3 regions of the Rhodococcus sp. IEGM 1408 genome follow, and region 1 is predicted to be linked to each of the others. Evidence: riboswitches for the same ligand, from Rfam matches in the RefSeq annotation. Region 1 holds a riboswitch; each other region holds the start of a gene.
The links. Region 1 has a riboswitch for cobalamin ahead of R4P08_RS11905 (precorrin-8X methylmutase). Riboswitches for the same ligand answer to the same signal wherever they lie in the genome.

Region 1 (7,807 bases):
CACTTCGAGCCACCGACCGGGGTCGCCTTCTTCGGGCCCGTGATCAGCCGGTTGCCACACGAGGACTCGGCGGCCGGGCTGTGGGACCACGTGGTCGGGCTGGCCCGCTTCCCGGGTTTCGCCGAGCTCAAGCGCAGCCTGCGCGAGCGGCCACAGCTGGCCGCGCTCGGAGTGGATGCCGACACGGTGGGCAAGCAGGAGGACTGGCACGGCGGCAGCCGGCGGCAGAAGAAGTGACCCTGTTGAGGAGGTGGAGACATGAGCGGAACCAGCATTCGCAGTCACCGGGAGTCCGTCACCGTCGAGGCGTCGGCCGAGGCGCTCTACGACCTGGTCTCCGACATCACCCGTACCGGCGAGTGGAGTCCGATCTGCACCGCGTGCTGGTGGGACGACGAGGCCGAGGCAGGTCAGGTCGGTGCCTGGTTCACCGGGCGCAACGAGCTCCCGCACCGGACGTGGGAGACCCGGTCGGTGGTGGTGGCGGCCGAGCATGGGCGCGAGTTCGCCTGGGTCGTGGGCGGCAGCTTCGTCCGGTGGGGGTTCACTCTCGCCCCCGCGCCGGCAGGGACGATCCTCACCGAGTCCTGGGAGTTCCTGCCCGGCGGGATCGCCATGTTCGAGGAGAAGTTCGGCGACCGGGCGCCCGCTGAGATCGCCGACCGCACGCAGGACGCCCTCGACGGCATCCCGAAGACGCTCGCCGCGATCAAACAGATCGCCGAGTCGTCCACCGGCGCAGGGGAGCCGGCTCGGCCATGACTGGCCACTCCGCCCCGGGTGGGGCGTCATCGGACGGGTTGACCGCGATCTATTCTTGCGCTGGCGAGCGAGGTCCAGGAGGAAGCCTGAGTTCACGGGCGTACAACTCCATACCGTTAGCTTGGCATAACGTCTGGCTCCGGCTGTGGCGGCCCACACTGGCGCCTGGAGGATGCTCTCTAGCCGCAGCGAGTCGTAGAGGCGGCGTGCCAGGGCTGACTCAGACCGACACCCGGCGCTACAGCGAACACTTTGAGTAGGCGCTCGCGGTCGCCACTCATGCCGTCACGAACCTCGGGCTCCACACACGACCCGTGTCAGTGACCCGGGTCCCGGAGGCGCCCACGATGAGCAGGCACTTCATGTCCACTGCGCCGCAGTCCAGGTCACCGAGGGTCGTGACCGTGAGCGACTCCTCGGCGCGGCCCACGTCGCGGCCCACCACCACGGGCGTTTCCGGGCAACGGTGACGCAGCAGGACGTTGCGGGCATCGGCGACCTGGTGGGTGCGTGAGCGTGAGGCGGGGTTGTAGACCGCCAACACCAGGTCGGCGGCGGCGATCGCGTCCAGCCGGTGTTCGACCACCTCCCACGGCTTGAGCCGGTCGGACAGGCTGACCACGGCGAAGTCGGCGCCGATGGGAGCGCCGGCGCGCGCGGCCACCGCCTGCACGGCCGAGACGCCGGGGGCCACCCGGATATCGACGCCTGCGTACGCGGGGTCCTCGGCGGCCTCGAACACGGCGGCGGCCATGCCGAACACTCCGGCGTCGCCGCCGGAGACCACCGCCACCCGCTCGCCGGCCACCACCAGGTCCAGCGCGAGCCGGGCGCGGTCCACCTCCACGGTGTTGCCCGAAGAGTGCCGGGTGAGGCCGGCCCGCTGGGGGACCCGGTTGACGTAGGGCGCGTAGCCCACCACGTGGTCGACCTCGGCCAGCACCTGGCTCACCTCCGGGGTGAGCCACCCGTCCGGGCCGGGTCCGAGCCCGACCACGTGCAGGACGCCGCCCGGCAGGGCCTCCATGACGGAAGCCGGATCGGACGACACTTCCGGCGCCCCGGCGCTGACCAGGGGCGCTGACCGGCGCCCCGTTGGATCGCTGTGCCGTGAGTCGCCGGGAACCACGATGAGGGAGAAGTACGGCACGGTCGCCGGGTCGACCTCCGCGACGGCGTGGAACTGCTCGGTGGTCATCGATGCCCGCTCGACGTACACCGCGCCTTCGAGCCGTCCGGCGGCCTCGAGCGCGCGCCGGACGGCGGGAAAGTTCCGTCCGAGCTTCATGATGATCGCGCCGTCGGTGTCTGCAAGTCGCCGCGCGAGCTCGGGCTCGGGCAGCGTGCCCGGCAGGACGGTGAGGACGTCGGTCTGCCTGACCAGGGGAGTGGCGGCCGCGGCGGTGGCAGCGGCGAAAGCGGGGATGCCCGGCACGATCTCGGTGTCGAACCGAGGGGCGAGCTTGTCGTGCATGTACATGAAGGAGCCGTAGAACAGCGGGTCTCCCTCCGAGAGCAGGACCACGTCCCGGCCTGCGGCCAGGTGCTCGGCCAGCCGCTGCGCGCTGCGCTCGTAGAAGTCCGCGATCGCGCCCGCGTACCCGCCCGGGTGGTCGGTGACGCCCGTGGTCACGGGGTATTCCAGTCGCTCCTCGATCGCGCCGACAGGGATGAGGTCGGCGGCGATGCGGCGCGCGTTGGACTCTTTGCCGCGGCCGGCGTGGAAGGCAACGACGTCGGCGGCGCCGATCAACCGGGCGGCCTTGAGGGTGAGGAGCTCGGGGTCGCCGGGGCCCACGCCGACGCCGTAGAGCCGGCCGGGAGCAACACCGGCCGCGGGCGATCCGGCGCTCACTCCGCCTCCTGCGCCAGGGCGTTGACGGCCGAGGCGGTCATCGCGGACCCGCCGCGCCGGCCGTGGACCGTGACGAAGGGGATGTCGATGCCGTGATCGTCGGCAAACGCCGCGAGCGCGGCCTTGGACTCGGCGGCTCCGATGAACCCCACCGGGCAGCCGACGATCGCGGCGGGCCGGGGAGCGCCGTCGAGCAGCATCTCCAGCAGGTGGAACAGGGCGGTGGGGGCGTTGCCGATCGCCACCACAGCGCCGTCCAGGCGGTCTCCCCACAGCGTCAGCGCGGCGGCGGAGCGGGTGGTGCACATCCGCGCGGCCAGCTCGCGGACGTCGGGTTCCGAGAGCGTGCACACCACGTCGTTGCTGCGCGGGAGCCGGGCGCGGGTGATCCCGGAAGCGACCATGTGGGCGTCGCACAGGATCGGCACGCCGGCGTCGAGCGCCGAGCGCGCGGCGGACACGAGCCGGGGGTGGACCTGTAGGTCGCGGGTCAGGTCGGTCTGGCCGGTGCCGTGGACCATCCGGACGGAGAGCCTCTCGGCGTCGGCCGGCACGCGGGACAGGTCGGTCTCGCGGCGGATGGTGGCGAAGGAGTCGACGTAGATGGCGGGCCCGTCGTCGACGTAGTCGTAGCGACGCGGCGGCCTGAGGGCAGCACTCATGGGGTCCTCCTCGGGGTTCTCGCCCCGGTGTGAGAAGTCGCAGCGACGCGGTTAGAGCGCGCTGATCCCCGGTGAGTATCTGGCTCGGCACGTCGGATCGACGGGCCTCACAGTGGCGGAACCGCCCCGGATTTTCACCGGGTTCCTCGCCGTGGGACAGCCCGCAGCCTACGCGTGGACGGCCAGCACCCCGCGCCACGGGGTCACGATCAACTCGGCCACGTCGCCGCCGGTGAGCCGGTCGATTAGGGCGCGGTCCACTACGCCGCTATGGGCCTCGACGTGGTCGATCAGCCCCGCCGAGCTCGCGACCGGACCGTACGGCAGCACCGGGGCCGGGCTCGCGAGCCGGTGGTCCGCCGGGCGGGCCGCGATGAGGGGGACTGGCAGTTCCCGCACGTGCCACGGCGCGTCCGGGCCGGTGCCGCGGGCCCGGACGAACTCGCGGGCCAGCTCGACCAGCCGGTCGGCGGCCTCGGCCAGCGGCACGACGTCCGACCACTGCGCGCCCACCCGCAGCTGTGCGGTGCCGGCGTCCAGGGCGACCAGACCGAGGTCGCAGGACCGCTCGAGAAGGTCGCCGCGGCCGTCGTCCAGGACGAACAGGAACCGGCCCGGCAACCCGCCGAGCGCGGGATCGGCCAGCAGCCCGGCGTCGAGCCGGTCGGTCACCGGGCGCAGGTCGGCCCGGCCGCCGACCAGGCCCGTGAGCGGCGAGACGAGGATGTTGCGCACCAGCTCGTGACCGGGCTCGGGGAGCAGGCCCGTCTCCGCGATCGCCGCCACCACCTCGCCGGGCAGCTGTCCGTCCGGGCCGATCGGCAGGGCCCGCAGCTGCAGGTTCGCGCGTGTCGTGACGTGCACGTTGTCGTCGTCGCCGAATCGCACGGCGACCCCGTGCAGCGCGGCCAGGGCCGCGGGCGACACGCGGCCACCCGGGACGCGCAGCCGGACCAGGGCGCCGTCGGCGGCCGGCCACGGGCGCAACACCCCCGGGCACAGGTCGCCACGGGTGCGGCGGGTGGGTTCGGTGATGCTCACGGGGGTCAGTGTTCCACCCGGGCCGCGGGAGGGCGGGCACCGCTCAACCGGGTGGGGGCGGATAGGCTCGGCGCTGCCGTGGTGTTCGGGAAGCCGGAGGAAAAGCCGGCGCGGCCCTCGCCACTGTAGTCGCGGAGTCATGCGACCCTCGTCCGTCCCGCACGGGGCGGAGGCCACTGGATCCTCCAGGATCCGGGAAGGTCGGTCGCACGGCGTTGATGCGGAAGCCAGGAGACCGGCCACGGCGACATGTTCCACGAGGGTTTGGAGAAGAACATGCGCCCCAACCGGCGTTTGGCGTCCCCTGATGACGTCTCGGCACCACTGATCACACTGTTATCCACCTCCGACACGGATCTGCTCTCCGCCCGGGCCTCCGGCGCCGGGTGGGCGCTCGGCAACCCGTCCCGGCTCGACGTGGAGGCGGACCTGCCCGGGCTGCTCGACGGCGCCGACCTGGTGGTGGTCCGGATCCTGGGCTCCCGGCGATCCTGGGAGGCCGGGTTCGCCGCGGTCTCGGCCTCGGGCCTGCCGGTGGTCGTGCTGGGCGGGGAGCAGAGCCCCGACGCCGACCTGATGGAGCTGTCGACGGTCCCGATCGGCATCGCGGCCGAGGCCCACCGCTACCTCGCCGAGGGCGGGGAGCGGAACCTCGCCCAGCTGCACGCCTTCCTGTCCGACACCGTGCTGCTCACCGGCGCCGGCTTCGAGCCGCCGGAGAGCGTGCCGGTGTGGGGGATGCCGCCGCGCCCGGGCGCCGCAGGCCACGGCACGGGGAACGGAGCGGGGAACGACCGGGACGACGACAACGACAACGACGACGACAACGTCGGCGACCTCGCCACCGACCTGCCCCGCGTCGGCGTGCTCTACTACCGCGCCCACGAGGTGAGCGGGAACTCCGGGTTCGCGCACGCGCTGGCCGACGCGATCGACGCCACCGGCGAGGCCGTGGGCGTACCGGTCTTCGCCGGGTCCTTGCGCTCGGCTCCCGACGAGCTGTTCGACGCGCTCGGCACGCTCGATGCGCTGGTCGTGACCGTCCTGGCAGCCGGCGGCACCACGCCCGGAGCGGTGAGCGCGGGCGGCGAGGACGAGACCTGGGACGTCGAACGCATCGCCGCGCTGGACATCCCCGTCCTCCAGGGCCTGTGCCTGACGTGGAGCCGCGAGGACTGGGCGGCCTCCGACGACGGCGTCAACCCCCTGGACTCGGCCAACCAGATCGCCATCCCGGAGTTCGACGGCCGGATCATCACCGCACCGTTCTCGTTCAAGGAGATCGACGCCGACGGCCTGCCCCGCTACGTGGCCGACCCCGAGCGGTGCGCGCGCGTCGCAGGGATCGCCGTCGCCCACGCGCGGCTTCGCCACGTGGCGCCCGCCGACCGACGGGTCGCCCTGGTGCTTTCGGCTTATCCGACCAAGCACTCCCGCATCGGCAACGCCGTCGGGCTGGACACCCCGGTCTCGACCATCCGCCTGCTGCGCCGGATGCGCGACGAGGGCTACGACCTCGGCCCGGACGATGGCCCCATCGCGCAGTATCTTGATCGATCGAGTCTGGACACCGCCGGGGACTACGCCGACGACACCGGGTTCGCCGACGACACCGCCGCCGGCGACGCCCTCATCCACGCGCTCATCGCCGCGGGCGGTCAGGATCAGGAGTGGCTCACGGGCGCCCAGCTCACCGACAGTCACGTGCGGATCTCCACCGAGGACTACCTGCGTTGGACCGCGGACCTGCCCGAGACGCTGCGCGCGGAGATGGTCGAGGCGTGGGGGCCGGCGCCGGGCGAGCTGTTCGTCAACGACGCCGGCGAGATGGTCCTGGCCACCCTCCAGGCCGGCAATGTCGTCCTGTTGATCCAGCCACCCCGCGGCTTCGGCGAGAACCCGGTCGCGATCTACCACGACCCCGAGCTCGCGCCGTCCCACCACTACCTGGCCGCCTACCGCTGGCTGGCGCGCGGCTTCGGGGCGCACGCGCTGGTCCACCTGGGCAAGCACGGCTCGCTGGAGTGGCTGCCGGGCAAGAACGCCGCGCTCTCGGCCGGGTGCGCCACGGACGCCGCGATCGCCGACATGCCCCTGATCTACCCGTTCCTCGTCAACGACCCCGGCGAGGGCGCCCAGGCCAAGCGCCGCGCGCACGCGACGATCGTCGACCACCTGGTCCCGCCGATGGCCCGCGCGGAGTCCTACGGCGACATCGCCCGCCTGGAGCAGCTGCTGGACGAGTACGGGAACATCGCCTCGATGGACCCGGCCAAGCTCCCGGCCATCCGCGCGCAGATCTGGACCCTCATGCAGGCCGCGCACATGCACGAGGACCTGGGCCTCGAGCAACGGCCCGGGGACGAGGAGTTCGACGACTTCCTGCTCCACGTCGACGGCTGGCTCTGCGAGATCAAGGACGTCCAGATCCGCGACGGCCTGCACGTGCTGGGCCAGGCGCCGGAAGGGCAGGCGCGAATCAACCTGGTGCTGGCGATCCTGCGGGCCTCGCAGGTCTGGGGCGGGGAGTCCGGGGCGGTGCCGGGCCTGCGCCGGGCGCTGGGGCTGGCCGAGGGCGCGCCGACCGAAGAGGTCGACCGCGTCGAGGCGCTGGCCACGGCGCTGGTCGAGGCGATGGACGCGCGCGACTGGGACCTCGCTGCCGTGTCCGAAGTGATGAACGAGGTGAGACCCGCCGCGGGCCTCACCGCGGGCGGGGTCGGTGCCGGAGGCGCGGGTGACGGACTCGACCACGACGAGCACGACGACGACGACGAGGTCGCGCAGGTGCTGCAGTTCGCCGCCCGCGAGGTGGTGCCGCGCCTGGCCGCCACGGTCGACGAGCTGGACGCCGTGATGCACGCGCTGGACGGCGGCTTCATCTCGGCCGGGCCCTCGGGATCCCCGCTGCGGGGCCTGGTCAACGTGCTGCCCACGGGCCGGAACTTCTACACGGTGGACCCGCGCGCCGTCCCGTCGCGGCTGGCGTGGGAGACCGGGCAGGCCATGGCGGACTCGCTGCTGGAGCGGCACGTCGCCGAGACCGGGGAGTACCCGAGCTCGGTGGGGCTGTCGATCTGGGGGACCTCGGCCATGCGCACCTCGGGCGACGACATCGCCGAGGTCCTGGCCCTGCTCGGTGTCCGGCCCCGATGGGACGAGGCCTCCCGCCGGGTCAACGGACTCGAGGTGGTGCCGACCGCCGAGCTCGGGCGCCCGCGCATCGACGTGACCGTCCGCATCTCGGGCTTCTTCCGCGACGCGTTCCCGCACGTGATCGGGATGCTCGACGACGCCGTGCGGATGGTCGCGGAACTGGACGAACCGGACGAGCAGAACTACGTGGCCGCCCACACCCGGGCCGACCTCGCCGAGCACTCGGATCACCGCCGCGCCACCACCCGGATCTTCGGTTCCGCGCCCGGCTCGTACGGGGCGGGCATCCTGCAGACCATCGAGGCGGGCAACTGGCGGGACAGCAGCGACC
Region 2 (7,807 bases), on a different contig from region 1:
ACCGGTCCGGCGGGCGCAGCAGTCGGCGACAGGCTGGGCCGGCTGTTCGGCATCGGCGTGGGACCCGGCGACCCCGAGCTGATCACCCTCAAGGCGGCCCGCCTGATCGGAGCCGCCGACGTGGTGGCCTATCACGCCGGCCGCGGCAAGGCCTCCAACGCCAGGCGGATCGCCGCCGACCTCATCCCCGCCGGTGCGGTCGAGGAGGTGCTGGAGTACCCGGTGACTACCGGCCTCACCGACCACCCCGGCGGGTACGCGGGAGCGATCGCGGACTTCTACGACCGCGCCGCGCAGCGCCTGGCCGAGCACCTCGCGGCCGGACGGGACGTGGTCCTGCTCGCCGAGGGGGACCCGTTGTTCTACGGCTCCTTCATGTACATGCACGACAAGCTCTCGGGCCGGTTCGTCACCGAGATCGTGCCCGGCATACCGGCGTTCGCCGCCGCGACCGCCGCCGCGGCCACGCCCCTGGTCCGCCAGACCGACGTCCTCACCGTCCTGCCCGGGACCCTGCCGGAGCCCGAGCTGGCGCGCCGCCTCGCGGACACCGACGGGGCGATCATCATGAAGCTCGGACGCAACTTCCCGGCGGTGCGCCGCGCGCTCGCCGCCGCCGGCCGGCTCGACGGTGCCGTGTACGTCGAGCGGGCCTCCACCGCCGCTGAACTGCACCACCCGGTGCGGGACGTCGACCCCGAGTCGGTGCCGTACTTCTCACTAATCGTCGTGCCCGGCGACTCCCAGCACGACGACCCGTTCGGGCGACGCCCCCCGCCACTGGGCGACACGGCCATCCACGGTGTCGGCGCGGGCGGGGAGCTGCACGTGGTCGGTCTGGGGCCCGGACCGGACGACTGGCTGACCGCGGAGGCCCGGCGCGTGCTGGCCGAGGTCGACCACGTGGTCGGGTACGCGCCCTACGTCGACCGTGTGCCCCAGCGCGCTGGCCTGACCCGGCACTGTTCCGGCAACACCGTCGAGGTGGACCGCGCCAGACTCGCACTGGACCTCGCCTGCTCCGGCGAACGCGTCGCGGTGGTCTCCGGAGGTGACGCGGGAGTGTTCGGCATGGCCTCGGCGGTGTTCGAGGCCGCCGAGGACCCGCAGTACTCCCGGATCGACGTGCGGGTCGTTCCCGGCGTCTCCGCAGTCCAGGCGGTCGCCGCGCGGGCGGGGGCTCCCATCGGCGCCGACTTCGCCGTGATGAGCCTGTCCGATCGGCTCAAGCCGTGGGATGTGATCTGTCGGCGGCTGGAGGCGGTCGCCGCCGCGGACCTGGTCCTGGCGGTCTACAACCCCGCCTCGCGCTCGCGAACGCGCCAGGTCGCCGACGCCCGCGACGTCCTCCTGCGACACCGGGACCCGGCCACGCCGGTGATCGTGGGCCGCGACGTGGGCCGGGCCGAGGAATCACTGACCATCACGACTCTCGCCGAGCTCGACTGCGACTCGGTGGACATGAAATGCCTGCTCATCGTTGGCGCCTCCGGGACCCGGGTCACCGACTCGGGACGGGTGTGGAGTCCGCGGTTCGTGCGGTCATGACCCTCGACTCCCTGGGGGACGACAGCAACGACGAAGGTAGCCGTGGCGACAGCGAGGCTCCCGACCGCGGGGATCTCGACCGCGAGGATTTCGACCGCGACGCCCTGTGGCGAATTCTCGCCACGCGCCGCGACCACCGCCACTACCACCCCACACCGGTCCCGCGCGAGACCATCGAGCGGCTGCTCGAGGTCTTCGCCGTGGCCCCGAGCGTCGGCCTGAGCCAGCCCTGGCACGTCACCGTGGTTCAGGACCGGGACATCCGCGAGGCCGTCCACGAGGGTTTCCGCTCAGTCCGTGCCGCTGAGTCCCAGCGGTTCGACGGCGAGCGCCGCGAACTGTACAACTCACTGCGCCTCGAGGGCATCCTCCAGGCGCCCGGAGGACTGGTGATCAGTCACGTCCCGCCCGGGGGGCCGGTCCTGGGAACCACCAGCGTCCCCGCGGCCACCGAGTACAGTGTGATCGCCGCGATCACCCTGTTGTGGCTGGCAGTGACGGCCGAGGGCCTGGGAATGGGCTGGGTGAGCCTCGTGGACCCCACCCATCTCTCCGAGAGCGTTCCGCTGCCGGAGGACGCCCGTCCCCTGGCATACCTGTGCCTGGGTCATCCGGCCCTGGACCTCAAGGAGCCACTGCTCCAGACCGTCGGCTGGGAACGGCGTTCACCGTTGCCGGTCGACTGGATCTAGCGTACGGCGCTTGGCCTCACGCTCGGGGTCTGAGGCATAGAGCCAGGACTCCGCCGTGCCCGGCCGCTCCAGCGCGCGGCCGACCAGGATGACCGCGGCCTGGCGCAGGCCTGCGCCCTCAACCGCATCCGCGATGTCGGCAAGGGTGCCTCGTAGTTCCACGCGGTGGGGCCTACTGGCGTTGGAGACCACCGCCACCGGGCAATCGGCGTCATGCGTGGGCACCAACCGCTCTGCGATCTCACGGATCCGGGTGATCGCCAAATGTAGCACCAGCGTGGCGCCGGTGGCGGCGAAGTTCTCCAGCGACTCCGTCGACGGCATCGCGGTGGAGCGGGCCTGGACTCGGGTGAGCACCACCGACTGCACGAGCTCGGGAACAGTGAGCTCCACACCCAGCTCCGCAGCTGCGGCTGCGTACGCCGGGACGCCCGGGACCACATCCCACGGCACACCCGCCGCGTCGAGGCGGCGGGTCTGTTCGGCGAGCGCAGAGTAGAGCGACGGGTCGCCCGAACACAGCCGGACCACCTCGAGGCCAGCAGCGTGGGCCTCAGCCAGTTCGGCGATGATCCCGTCGAGATCCAGGTGCTGGGTGTCCACCAGCCGGGCGTCGGGGCGGCAGTGGTCGAGCACTCCCTCGTCGAGATACGTACCCGCGTACAGGCAGACGTCCGCGGTCCGAAGCGCCTCCACCGCACGCAGCGTGAGCAGGTCGGCGGCGCCGGGGCCGGCTCCGACGAAGTGAATGGTCACGAGGTCTCCTCCATCGGCTCCGAAAAGGGCTTGACTGCAGCCCACTGCACCACAGCCCGCGCGGGGGCCCAGCCGGTGAACCTGCCGATCGAGTCGGCCCGCTCGCCCTGCAGCCGGGTCAGTTCGCCGCCGAACTCGGCGCGGGCGTCCACGAGTACTCGCTCGGTCTCTAGCGTCACCGCGTGGGCGACCAGCCTGCCACCGGGACGCACCGCGTCCCAACACTGCCGCAGCAGTCCCGACGCGGTGCTGCCGCCGCCGACGAAGACGGCATCGGGATCCGGGAGCCCGTCGAGAGCCTGCGGCGCCCAGCCGTGGACGAGCTCCAGAGAGGGAACCCCCAGCGTGCGGGCGTTGCGCTCGATGCGCGACGCCCGCTCGGGATCAGCCTCGACCGCGATCGTCCGGCAAGACGGATGCACCCGCATCCACTCGATGCCCACCGACCCGGCGCCCGCGCCCACGTCCCACAGCAATTCACCGGCAGAGGGCGCGAGCCGGGACAGGGCGGAAGCCCGCAGATCCCGGCGGGTCAGTTGGCCATCGTTCTCGAAGGCGTCATCGGGCAGGCCCGGGGCCAGGCCGAGCGGGCGCGCGGAGGCGCCGGCCACGCACTCAACGGCCAGAACGTGCAGGGCAGGCGCCTCGCGACCCGGCTCCCAGTCTCGCGCCCGGCAGCTCGTGCGCGCCTCCGACGGGCTCCCAAGATCGGAGAGCACGGTCAGCGCGCTCCCCCCGAAGCCCGCGCCGGTCAGCATCGAGGCGACCTCCGAAGGGGTGTACCGGTCGGCCGAGAGCACGAGCAGACGACGCCCTGGCGCCAACTCGCGGGCGAGGACCCGGTGGTCGCGCACCACTGCCACCGTGGCGGCAGGCCACCGCATCCGGGCACGGCCCAGCGCGACCGAAGACACCGCCGGCAGCACCTCCACCGCCTCCGCACCGAGCAGGTCGATCAGCGTCGTTGCCACCCCCGCCACCAGCGGATCACCTGAGGCCAGGGCGACAATCGACCGCCCGCGGAACCGCTCGAGAACCTCGGGAAACCCGGCCCGCAGCGGCCGCGGCCAGGGCACGCGCTCGGCCGCCACGTCACCTGGAACCAGCGCCAGATGACGCTCCCCGCCCAGCAGCACGTCGGCCTCGCGGACGGTGCGACGGCGCGCCTCGTCGAGCCCCGCCCAGCCGTCACCGCCGATCCCCACCACGACCACCCGTGCGTTCATGACGCGGAACCCTACCGCCGAGCCCCGCCGCCCAGATCCCCAGGACGCTGAGTAGTCTCGAAACTGAACCACAACTTCACCCCAACAGCACGAGGTGTCCCACGGCCGCTCCGGCGGCCGGAGGGGAGAATCTGGGAAGCCGGTGAGAATCCGGCACAGGGCCCGCTACGGTAACCCGCGCCTTCGACGCCAGCGCCGAATGAGCCGGGAAGTCCGGGAGACCGGCCTCGCGCTGACTAGTCTGGCAGACGAGAGCGGGAGCCCCCATGCCACAGCACTACCCCTTCAGCGCCGTCGTCGGTTCCGGCGACATGGCGCTGGCGTTGGCCCTCACCGCGGTCTCGCCGTCGGTCGGCGGCGTGCTGATCCGCGGCGAGAAGGGCACCGCCAAGTCCACCATGGTCCGCGCCCTCGCCGGTATCCTGCCGCAGATCGAGGTCGTGACCGGCGACAGGTTCTCCAGCGCGCCGGACGACCGCGGCACCGACACCCCGGACGGGCCCCTACCGCTGGACGCGCCGACCGAGCGCCGGCCGGTCCGCCTGGTAGAACTGCCGCTCGGCGCGACCGAGGACCGCATCGCCGGGTCCCTGCACTTGGAGAAGGCCCTGAGCGAGGGCGTCACCGCGTTCGAGCCGGGCCTGCTGGCCCGTGCGCACCGCGGAATCCTCTACGTGGACGAGGTCAACCTGCTCCACGACCACGTGGTGGACCAGCTCCTCGACGCCGCCGCCATGGGCCGGGTCACCGTGGAGCGCGACGGGGTGTCCGTGGAGCACGCGGCGCGCTTCGTCCTGATCGGCACCATGAACCCGGAGGAGGGCGAGCTCCGGCCCCAGCTGCTCGACCGCTTCGGCCTCACCGTCGAGGTGGCAGCCCCGCGCGATCCATCGCTGCGGGCGAAGGTGATCCGCCGCCGGGTCGCCTTCGATTCCGACCCCGAGGGCTTCTGCGCCACCTATGCGGCCGACGAGCAGGCCCTGCGCGAGCAGATCGTCGCCGCCCGGGAGCGCGTGGGCGGCATCGAGCCCACCGACTGGGCGCTGAACAAGATCGCTACCGTCTGCGCGGGCTTCGACGTCGACGGCATGCGCGCCGACATCGTCACCGCGCGAACGGCCGCTGCCCACGCGGCGTGGGAGGGCCGGGACCGGATCACGCGCGCCGACATCCGCGTCGCCGCGCGGATGGCGCTCCCCCACCGCCGGCGGCGCGCGCCGTTCGACGCCCCGGGCCTGGACGAGGAGCTCCTCGACCGGCTCCTGGGGGACGACGACGAGCCCGATCCGCGCGACGGCGGGCCCGGCACGGATGGCCCAGAAGGCGACCAGGGCGACGACGACCACACGGGCGACCACTCGGCCGGCCCGCAGGACGCCGGCTCCGGCGCGTCAGCCGACACCGGCGACGCCGGAGACACCGAGGGCCACGAGCCCCCGCCCGGGGACAACGCGCCCACGGCACCCGAGCAGTCAGACCCCCACTCCGGCAGCGGGCCGGAGCAGGGAGACCGCACCAACACCAACACCGACGCCGACGACCCGCGGCCCGACGGCGACGGGGCCGAGCAGGACGGCGGGGTCGAGAAGGACGGCAAGGCTGGCGGCGCCGCGACCGCTCCGGGAACGGTGGCGGCGGCCTCTGCGCCGTACCGCACACGAATGCTGACCGTCACCGGGACGGGAAACGGGGTCTCCGGCCGCCGGTCCCGCGCGATCACGACCACCGGCCGGCGCACCGGCTCAGGCGGGTTCACCGGCTCCGACGTGCACCTGCCCGCCACGATCCGCGCCGCCGCGCCCCGGCAGGCCGCCCGGGGTCGCAAGGGTGGCCGCGACGGGGGGCGACTGCTCCTGAACTCCCGTGACCTGCGCTCGGCGGTCCGCGAGGGCCGGGAGGCGAACCTGGTGCTCTTCTGCGTGGACGCCTCGGGATCCATGGCCGCGCGCACCCGCATGGAGCAGGTCAAGACCGCCATCCTCTCCCTGCTGCTGGACGCCTACCGCCGACGCGACAAAGTGGGCCTGGTGACCTTCCGCGGGTCCGGCGCGCAGGTGGCACTGCCGCCCACCTCCTCAGTGGACGTGGCCGCCGCCCGCCTGGCAGAGCTGCCCGCCGGGGGCCGGACCCCACTGGCGGAGGGGCTGCTCACCGCCGCCGAGGTGCTACGCATCGAGAGGGTCCGCGATCCGCAGCGGCGACCCCTCGTCGTCGTCGTCACCGACGGCCGGGCCACCCACGGCCGCGACGCCCTCGCCCGGTCCCGCGCCGCGGCGGCCGGGCTGGCCTCCCTGGGCGTGGCGTCGGTGGTGGTGGACTGCGAGACCGGCCGGTTCCGCATGGGCCTGGCCTCCGAGCTCGCCACCCACCTGGGCGCCGAACACATCCCCCTGGGCGAGGTGACGGCCGAGGGCCTCACCGACACCGTCCGCGCCCGCACCGATTACACCAACGCAGGGACACGCGGTCCGGCACGAGACGACTCCGCACGAGACGAACCGACGCGACCCGAGGGAGAGGTGGCCTGATGCCCAAGGGACAGCCGGAGATCGTGCCCGACGACGGGCTGAGCACCAGGCAACGCCGGAACCAGCCGTTGCTCATGGTCCACACCGGCCCCGGCAAGGGGAAGTCGACGGCCGCGTTCGGGCTGGCGATGCGCGCATGGAATCAGGGCTGGGACATCGGGGTGTTCCAGTTCGTCAAGTCCGCCAAGTGGCGGATCGGCGAGCAGACGGTCATGGAACGCCTCGCGCGCCTGCACGCCGAGACCGGCGAGGGCGGTCCCGTCGAATGGCACAAGATGGGCTCGGGCTGGTCGTGGTCGCGCAAGGACGGCACCGAGGACGACCACGCCGCCGACGCCGCCGAGGGCTGGGCCGAGATCAAGCGTCGGCTCGCCGACGAGCGGCACGACCTCTACCTGCTCGACGAGTTCACCTATCCCATGAAGTGGGGCTGGGTGGACGTCGACGACGTGGTGGCCACGCTCGCGTCACGTCCCGGTCGCCAGCACGTGGTGATCACCGGACGCGACGCCGACCCCCGGCTGGTCGCCGCGGCCGACCTGGTCACCGAGATGACCAAGGTCAAGCACCCGATGGACGCCGGCCAGAAGGGCCAGCGGGGGATCGAATGGTGACGCACCTGCCCCGGCTCGTCGTGGCGGCCCCGGCGTCGGGCCACGGCAAGACCACCGTCGCCACCGGGCTCATGGCCGCCCTCCGGCGCAGGGGGCTGACGGTCTCCGGCCACAAGGTGGGGCCGGACTACATCGACCCGGGCTACCACCAGCTCGCGACGGGGCGGCCCGGCCGCAACCTGGACCCGCACCTGGTCGGTGAGAACACGATCGTCCCCCTCCTGCTGCACGGCGCCCAGACCGGGCCGAGCCCGGCCGAGGTGGCCGTGATCGAGGGCGTGATGGGACTGTACGACGGCCACATCGGCGGCGACGGATTCGCCTCCACCGCCCACGTGGCCGGCCTCACCGACACCCCGGTCCTGCTCGTCGTGGACATCTCCCACGCCTCGCGCAGCATCGCGGCCGTGGTCTTGGGGATGGCGACGTTCGACCCCTCCATC
Region 3 (7,807 bases), on a different contig from region 1:
GGATCCGGCAGAATCTCCCCTCGGCAACCGGCTCACGCGACTTATCCGGCCGATGAAACCTCGAGGTTAGGGCCATCGTACGGTCTTCTTTGAGAAGTGCGGCGGGTACTTGCCAGAGCCGCTAACAGCCGCACACGATGGTCCTTCACCTACCGTCAGGCCGGGCTGGGATTACACCGCCCGAGGGGACGCCCCCGAGCCGCCGGTGATCAACTAGGGATAATTAGTGTTGGTGATCGCAATTTCTAGCGGCATTTGGCGGTCTGAACTGGAGGGTAGCCAGGTGGTTGCGGAGAACGACGAGGCGGGCCGCGCGCGCGGTCGACCCGTCGCCCAGGGCGGTCGTGCTGGCACGGGTTTGGGTCGGCGCGCCGTCCCTATCGCTGTCGGTTTTGCCCTTGACCGTCTTCTCGGTGATCCCGGCCGCCTTCATCCGGTGGCCGGGTTCGGCCGGGTCGCACTGCTCGCCGAACGCCGTCTCCTGAACCGCTGCCGGACGCCGGCAGGCCAGCGCGCGGCGGGACTGCTGTTCACCGGGGCCCTCGTGGGCGGCACCGTCGCTGCGACGGCTGTCGTCGGGCGTCTCGCCTCGCGCAGCGTTCTCGGTTCTTCGGCCTGGGGCTCCCTGGTCGTGTGGTCCTGTCTCGGTGGGTCCTCGCTGTTGTCCGTGGGGAAGCGACAGGGTGAGTTGCTGGAGCGGGATGACGTCGCCGGTTCCCGGGAACTGTTGCCGTGGCTGTGTGGTCGCGATCCACAGGCGCTCGGGCCTGAGGCTCTCGCCCGCGCCGTCGTTGAATCGGTGGCGGAGAACACCACCGATGCAGCCATCGCGACGCTGTTCTGGGCAGCGGTCGCGGGGCCGCCCGGCGCCGCGGCGCACCGCGCCGCCAACACGCTCGACGCCATGGTGGGACACCGCTCAGATCGACATCAGTACTTCGGGACACCCGCAGCACGTCTCGATGACGTCATGGGGTTCATCCCGGCCCGGATCGCCGGGGCACTGGCGGTGGCGTGGGCGGGGACCGTCGCAGGAAGCCCGTCCGAGGCGGTGCGGGTGTGGCGGCGCGACGCCCGGGCGCACCCGAGTCCCAACGGTGGCGTCGTCGAGGCGGTCTGCGCGGGGGCACTGGGGATCCGGCTCGGGGGACGGACCCCCTACCCCTATGGCGTCCAGCAGCGTGCGGTGCTCGGTGACGGCCGCGAGGTTCGGGTCGGGGACATCGACCGCGCTGTGCGGTTGCATTCCCGGGTCCAGGTGGCCGCCGCCGTTCTCGCCGTCTTCGCGCTGGTGGCGGCTGAGATGGCCAGCGGGCGATCGCTCCTCGGTACTGTTGCCTCGCGTGATGGTTGAGGACCTCCGCGCTCTGCGGATTCATGGGGACGTCCAGACCCAGTCCGGTGGTGTCGACTTCGCGGTCAACGTCCACGGTGACCGCCCGCCCGGGTGGCTGACCCGCAGATTGCGCGCCCGGATCACGGATCTGGCCGCGTACCCGTCCGTCGCGGACGACCTCCGCGCCCGCCGGGCGGTCGCCGAGTGGCATGGCACCGACGAGAAGAGCGTGCTGCCGCTGGCCGGATCCGCCGAGGGCTTCCATCTCCTGGCCAACCACGCGGCGCGGCACGGGATGCGGGCGGCGGTCGTGCATCCGTCGTTCACCGAACCCGAGGTCGAACTGCGCCGCGCACGCGTCCCGGTCACCCGGGTAGTGCTGCCGGAGCCGTACGCGTTCGATACCGCGCTGGTGCCCGAGGAGGCGGACTTCGTGGTGATCGGCAACCCGACCAACCCGACCTCTGTCCTCCACCCGCGTGAGTCGATCGCGGCGCTCTGTCGGCCCGGCCGAGTCACGGTGGTCGACGAGGCGTTCTGCGATGTCCTCGACGACGAAGCCGACTACTCCCTCGCCGGGGCTCGGCTTCCTGGGCTCGTGGTGCTGCGGTCGATCACCAAGACCTGGTCGTTGGCGGGCCTGCGGGCCGGATACGCGGTGGGGGATCCGGCGGTGCTCGCGGACCTGGCCGCGCACCGGGTGCACTGGCCGGTCGGCACGTTGCAGTTGGAAGCCATCACGGCGTGCTGCTCTGCCGAGGCGGCCGGCCATCTCGAGCGGATACGGGACCGGATCCGACGCGACCGGTCGAGGATGTGTGAGCTGCTCGCCGCAGCGGGTATCGAGGTGGCGGTGCCTCCCTCTGCCCCTTTCATCCTGGCCAGGGCCCCTGCCGGCCTCGACCCGACCGGATTTCGCCACCAGCTCCTTGAGCGGGGGTTCGTCGTACGTCGCTGCGACACCTTCCCCGGGCTCGACGCCGGGCACGTCCGCCTGGCGGTGCGGGACTCCGACACGGTGCGTGGACTCATCGCAGCGTGGAAGCAGGTGGCGGCCACGGCCGGTCCAGTCCATCGCTGATCGCGACGCCGGCCGGGGAACGAGCGCGTTTAGGGGGATGTTCGTCCGAGGAGTTCGGCGTGACGGTCCTCGGGGGTGCGGCGCGGACAGCTGACGCATTTGTCCCCGGCGGTCGCCACGTAGATCAGACAGCAGGAGCCGCGGTGGACGAACCGCCGGGTGTGCTCAGGTCCTTCGATGTCGATGTAGCGCACCGGTAGTAGCGGGGGACGCGAGACGGCACGGGCCAGGTCACAGCCGCGCTCGGGGTCGCCGCCGGCACGACCCGCCTCCAGTGCGCGGTTACCGATCGAGTCGGACGCGATCGCCCACAGCGCCCGCGGTGCCGCCCCGGAGACCTCCGCCAGTGAGGCGATTACCGCCTCGTGTGCCTCGCGCAGCCCCTCCGCGAACTCGGTCACCGAGCGCAGCAGTCTGTCCGATCGCGCGGCCCGAAGATAGCCGTTGGTCTGGAGGGACACGGTGAGCCGTTCCGGACGGGGGTCGGGTGCGACCCCCCCGGACAGCAGCATCGCCAGCGGCGCGGCGGCCAGAGTGGAGCTGGCCGAGTACCACCACAGGGTGGCGTTGACGCGCGGATCGTCGTGCAACCAGCGCCGGCCGGTGTCCGCTATCCGCCGGTCGAGCCACTGAAGGTCCGTCAGCACGGTCCCGGGGAGGACCTCGGGACCGTGCTCGATGGTCCGGGCGAACTCGCCGAGCGGGGTCGTAATGTTCGCGTACGCGGCGGCGACGGGCTCAGGCATCGGCGAGTCCCCAGACGTCGAGGGTCCGGCCCCCGGCCGGCCCCGGCCGCACCTCCCCGCGGACCCCGAACACCTCGGCGAGCAGCGCGGAGTCGAGCACGTCCTCCGGCGCGCCGGTCGCCACTACCCTCCCACGCTGGAGGACTGCCATCGCGTCGCAGTACTCCGTGGCCATCCGCAGGTCGTGAAGAGTGAGCAGGACTGCGAGGCCACCGGCCGCCAGTTCCCTTAGCAGCATCAGAACGGTCAGCTGCTGATGCAGGTCGAGGTGGTTGGTGGGCTCGTCCAGAAGGAGCACCTCGGGCTGCTGGGCCAGCGCACGTGCGATGGACACCCGCTGCCGCTCGCCGCCTGACAGGGCCAGGACGTCACGGTCTGCAAGGTCCGTCATCCCCACCCGGGCGAGCACGTTCTCCACGACCGCCGTGTCGTCGGTCCCGAACGACTCGAAGAGTCCGCGCTTGACCGCCCGGCCGAGTCCCACCGACTCGCGGACCGTGATGCCGCCGAGGGAGACCGGTTCCTGAGTACTCACACCCACTGCGCGGGCCAACGTCCGGCGTCGGAGCGAGGAGATGTCGGCATTGTCGAGGGTGACCAGCCCCGCCGAGACCGGCAGTGCGCGATAACAGGTGCGCAGTAGCGTCGTCTTGCCGCTGCCGTTGGGCCCGACGAGTGCGGTGACCCGGCCGGGTGTGATGGACAGGTCCACCCCGTCGAGGATCTGCCGGCCTCCCAGCCGGGCCGAAACGTCGTGTGCGGTCAATGTGGTCATCGCGCGGCCTTCCCGTAGCGCCGCCACAGCATGAACAGGAACACCGGCCCGCCGACGACCCCGGTCACGACACCCACCGGTAGTTCCGCACCATCGCTCACCGCGCGGGCGGTGATGTCGGCCAACACGAGCGCGACAGCGCCGAGCATCGCGGCGGTGGGCAGGAGGCGCGCCGACGTGCGACCGGTGAAGTACCCCGCCAGGTGCGGGATGAGCAGGCCTATGAACCCGATGGTCCCGGACACCGCCACGGCTCCCGCGGTGAGCAGCGACACCAGCAGCAGCATGAGGATGCGAAACCGGGGAACGTTCATTCCCATCGCGGTGGCGCCGTCGTCGCCGGTGAGCAGTAGATCCAGATGCCGACTGCACAGCATCACGACTGTGCCGGCGACCGCAAGAATCGTGACCGGGGCGAGCAACATGGTCCAGCCGGCGTCACCGAACCCGCCAGCGAGCCAGCGCATGACGGTGCCGAGCTGGTGGTCGTCACCCAGCACCAGCAGGGTGAACGTGTTGAGTGAGCCGAAGACCATCGTCATGGCAGCGCCGACCAGCACGATGGCCGTGGTGTCGTGCGCGCGACGCGCCACCAGGACGACGCCGGCGAGCGGCAGCAGGGCGCCCAGGAAGGCCGCCATCGGGAGGGTGAAGACGCCCCACACTCCGGCCCCCACGCCCAGGACGGTGAGGATGACCACGCCGAAACCGGCGCCGGAGGAGACGCCGAGCAGAAAGGGGTCGGCCAGCGGGTTGCGTGTGACGGCCTGGGCGACGCCACCTGCCACCGCGAGGGACGCGCCCACCGCCGCCGCCATCAGTGCTCGGGGCAGCCGGGACTCGATCACGATCGCCTCCCGGGCGTCCGTCCACCACGGGTCGAACGAGCCCGGCACAAGACGGTGGGCGACGATCGCCCACACGTCCCCGATCGGGATCGACACCGAACCCAACGAGACGCCAGCGGCGATCGACACTGCGAGCAGCCCCAACAGCGGGGTAAGGATCAGCCAGAGCGGCCGACGCCCCGCTGGCGGGGGCGCGGGGGCGTCACCGCGTACTCGCTCCCCGGCCTCGTCGATGACGGTCGTCACGTCACTCCCCGAACGCCTGTGGGTGCAGTTCACGCGCGATGGTGTCGATGGAGATCGTCATGCGCGAGCTCTCGAAGAAGTCCGAGAGCGGTACCACCACGATGCGGTTCTCCCGGATAGCCGGCGTGGTGGACATGATGGGTTGATTGCGCAGGTAGGCGACCTTATCCTCGGCGCCGGTATTGCCGTAGTCCAGCACCACGATGGCCTCCGGGGCCCGCTCACCGAGGATCTCCCACGTGGTCGTGGGGTAGGGCTTGTCGCCCTCGGAGAAGATGTTGTCCGCGCCCGCGTACTCGCTGATCAGCTGGCCCACGCCGACGCCGCCGATCGTCGTGGGCTCCGCCTCGCCGCTGTCGTAGAAGAAGGTGGGGATCCCGGTGACGCCCGCTGCGTCCAGCTTCGCGCGCACCGCATCGGCCTCACCGGTGATCCGGTCGGTGAGATCCTCCGCGCCGTGTTCGACGGCGAGGATACTGCCGAGTTGCGAGAAGTCGGTCTCGAGCATCGACATGTCGGGGAATCCCTCGCCGCAGTACTCGGAGAACAGGAAGGTGTCGATGCCGGCGGCCTCCAGGGCGTCGCGGCTGCGGCCCTCCTTCTCGTCGAACGCGCTGCGCATGCCGGCCACCACCAGGTCCGGCTCCAGATCGACGATCTGTTCCCAGGTGGGGTATTCCTCGGCGAGAGAGGGGATGGTAGCGAACTGCTCGGCGACCTCCGGCAAGGTGTCGTTCTGTTCGCCGTAGCCCATCCCGACGATGCGATCGCCTGCGCCCATTTGGATGAGGGTTTCGGTGACATGGTCGTTCATCGAGATGATGCGCTGTGGCGGTGCCTCGTAGGTGGACTCGCGCTCGCAGTTGGTGATGGTCACCGGCTCGGGGAACGCCTCCCCGGCGGCGGGACCTTCCTGCGTCTCATCGCGGGAGCAGCCCGCGACGGTGACCCCCGTGATCAGAAGCGCGGCGAGTGCAGTGGTGGACTTTGACTGGCGTCGGAACATGATCAGACCTCAGATCGTGTCGTGTATCCACGAACACATAAGACCCGCAGGTGAGCTAGGCCTCGACGACGCCACGCCACCGTGCAAGACTCCGGATCGCAGACCGCGGCGATGGACGGAAGTCGCAAACCCCTTGGCAGGTAGCCGGGCTCATCGTCACCGAGGTGACGACACACCGTTGCGGGTCAGCGCCGGGATCTCACCGGTCTTCCCCTGCGCTCTTCGGAGATCAGCGATTCGCGTTGCCAGTATGCACCCCAGCGGCGGCCAAGTTGCCGGTATCTCCCGAAGCTGCACCCCACGCCACCCCTGTCAACCGCCACCTCGCCCAACCTCGCGCAGGATCACCGAAATCGGCCAGGGCAGTCGAGTCGAACGCGAGTGCCTGCGGCGGCGCGGCTAGGATCGATCCTCATGGCCGCATCCCTTCTCGTCGCCGGCACCACGTCGGACACAGGCAAAACCGTCGTGGTCACCGCCCTGTGCCGCGCGTTCGCCCGCCGCGGGCTGCGGGTTGCGCCGTTCAAGGCGCAGAACATGTCCAACAACTCGATGGTGGTCGACGGTCCCGCCGGCACCGGGGAGATCGGCCGCGCGCAGTGGATCCAGGCGCTCGCGGCCCGGGCCGCGCCCGAGGTGGCGATGAACCCGGTGCTGCTCAAACCCGGTGGCGACCGGCGTAGCCACGTCGTGGTGATGGGCCGGCCCGCCGGAACGGTGTCCTCGCGCGACTTCATCGACGGCCGCGCGCACCTAGCCGCCGCGGCGCACGCCGCGTACGACGACCTCGCCGCTCGGTACGACCTCGTGATCTGCGAGGGTGCGGGCAGCCCCACCGAGATCAACCTCCGCGCCGGGGACTACGTCAACATGGGACTGGCTCGGCACGCGGAGATGCCGGTCGTGGTGGTGGGGGATATCGACCGCGGAGGAGTCTTTGCCGCGCTCTACGGCACTGTGGCACTGCTGGAGTCCGCCGACCAGCGGCTGGTGGCCGGTTTCGTCGTCAACAAGTTCCGCGGTGACCCGTCGCTTCTCGGGCCAGGCCTGGACCACCTCGAGCAGCTCACCGGCCGGCGGGTCCACGGCGTGCTCCCCTGGAGCCCCGACGTATGGCTGGACTCGGAGGACGCGTTGGACATCGGCGGCCGCCGCACCGCTGCCGACCGGGCGATCCGGGTCGCCGTGATCCGGTTGCCGCGCATCAGCAACTTCACCGACGTCGACGCCCTGGGCCTGGAACCAGACGTCGACGTGGAGTTCGTCACCGATCCCCGATCCGTCCGGGGCGCGGACCTGGTGGTTCTTCCCGGGACGCGGGCGATGATCGACGACCTGGCCTGGCTGCGCGCCCGCGGCCTCGACCGCGCGGTGACCGACCACGCCCGCGCGGGGGGCTCGGTGTTCGGGATCTGCGGCGGGTTCCAGATGCTCGGGCGTGCCGTGCGCGATCCGCACGGGGTGGAGGGGCCCGAGGGTGCTGAGGTCGAGGGACTGGGTCTGCTGGACGTGGAGACGGAGTTCGGACCGGAGAAGGTGCTCCGGCTCCCCACCGGCGCGGCGCTCGGTCAACCGGCCGCCGGGTACGAGATCCACCACGGCCGCGTGACCGTCGGCGCGGACGAGGAGTTCCTCGGGGGCGCGCGGCGCGAGGGCGTGGCGGGCACCATGTGGCACGGCAGCCTCGAGTCGGACGCCTTCCGGGGCGCATTCCTCGCCGAGGTCACCGCCCGGGTGGGCCGCACCCGCGAGCCCTCGGGGGTCGACTT

Region 2: it holds a riboswitch for cobalamin, as region 1 does, so the genes downstream of both, R4P08_RS17215 (VWA domain-containing protein) here and R4P08_RS11905 (precorrin-8X methylmutase) in region 1, are expected to answer to the same signal.
Region 3: it holds a riboswitch for cobalamin, as region 1 does, so the genes downstream of both, R4P08_RS17185 (ABC transporter substrate-binding protein) here and R4P08_RS11905 (precorrin-8X methylmutase) in region 1, are expected to answer to the same signal.

Annotation. Positions count from the first base shown of each region.
Region 1 is NZ_JAWLRW010000006.1:269,927-277,733, reverse strand. It holds gene R4P08_RS11920 (hypothetical protein) at 1-237, shown strand, start outside; gene R4P08_RS11915 (SRPBCC family protein) at 259-762, shown strand; gene R4P08_RS11910 (precorrin-2 C(20)-methyltransferase) at 1,040-2,617, opposite strand; gene R4P08_RS11905 (precorrin-8X methylmutase) at 2,614-3,279, opposite strand; cobalamin riboswitch at 3,332-3,459, opposite strand; gene R4P08_RS11900 (nitrite reductase) at 3,448-4,320, opposite strand; cobalamin riboswitch at 4,383-4,579, shown strand; gene cobN (cobaltochelatase subunit CobN) at 4,597-7,807, shown strand, end outside.
Region 2 is NZ_JAWLRW010000015.1:35,580-43,386, reverse strand. It holds gene R4P08_RS17235 (precorrin-2 C(20)-methyltransferase) at 1-1,548, shown strand, start outside; gene bluB (5,6-dimethylbenzimidazole synthase) at 1,545-2,240, shown strand; gene R4P08_RS17225 (cobalt-precorrin-4/precorrin-4 C(11)-methyltransferase) at 2,214-2,996, opposite strand; gene cbiT (precorrin-6Y C5,15-methyltransferase (decarboxylating) subunit CbiT) at 2,993-4,222, opposite strand; cobalamin riboswitch at 4,298-4,467, shown strand; gene R4P08_RS17215 (VWA domain-containing protein) at 4,489-6,750, shown strand; gene cobO (cob(I)yrinic acid a,c-diamide adenosyltransferase) at 6,750-7,364, shown strand; gene R4P08_RS17205 (cobyrinate a,c-diamide synthase) at 7,358-7,807, shown strand, end outside.
Region 3 is NZ_JAWLRW010000015.1:25,388-33,194, forward strand. It holds gene cbiB (adenosylcobinamide-phosphate synthase CbiB) at 359-1,354, shown strand; gene cobC (Rv2231c family pyridoxal phosphate-dependent protein CobC) at 1,347-2,417, shown strand; gene R4P08_RS17170 ((2Fe-2S)-binding protein) at 2,447-3,163, opposite strand; gene R4P08_RS17175 (ABC transporter ATP-binding protein) at 3,156-3,938, opposite strand; gene R4P08_RS17180 (FecCD family ABC transporter permease) at 3,935-5,032, opposite strand; gene R4P08_RS17185 (ABC transporter substrate-binding protein) at 5,034-6,038, opposite strand; cobalamin riboswitch at 6,156-6,303, opposite strand; gene R4P08_RS17190 (cobyric acid synthase) at 6,453-7,807, shown strand, end outside.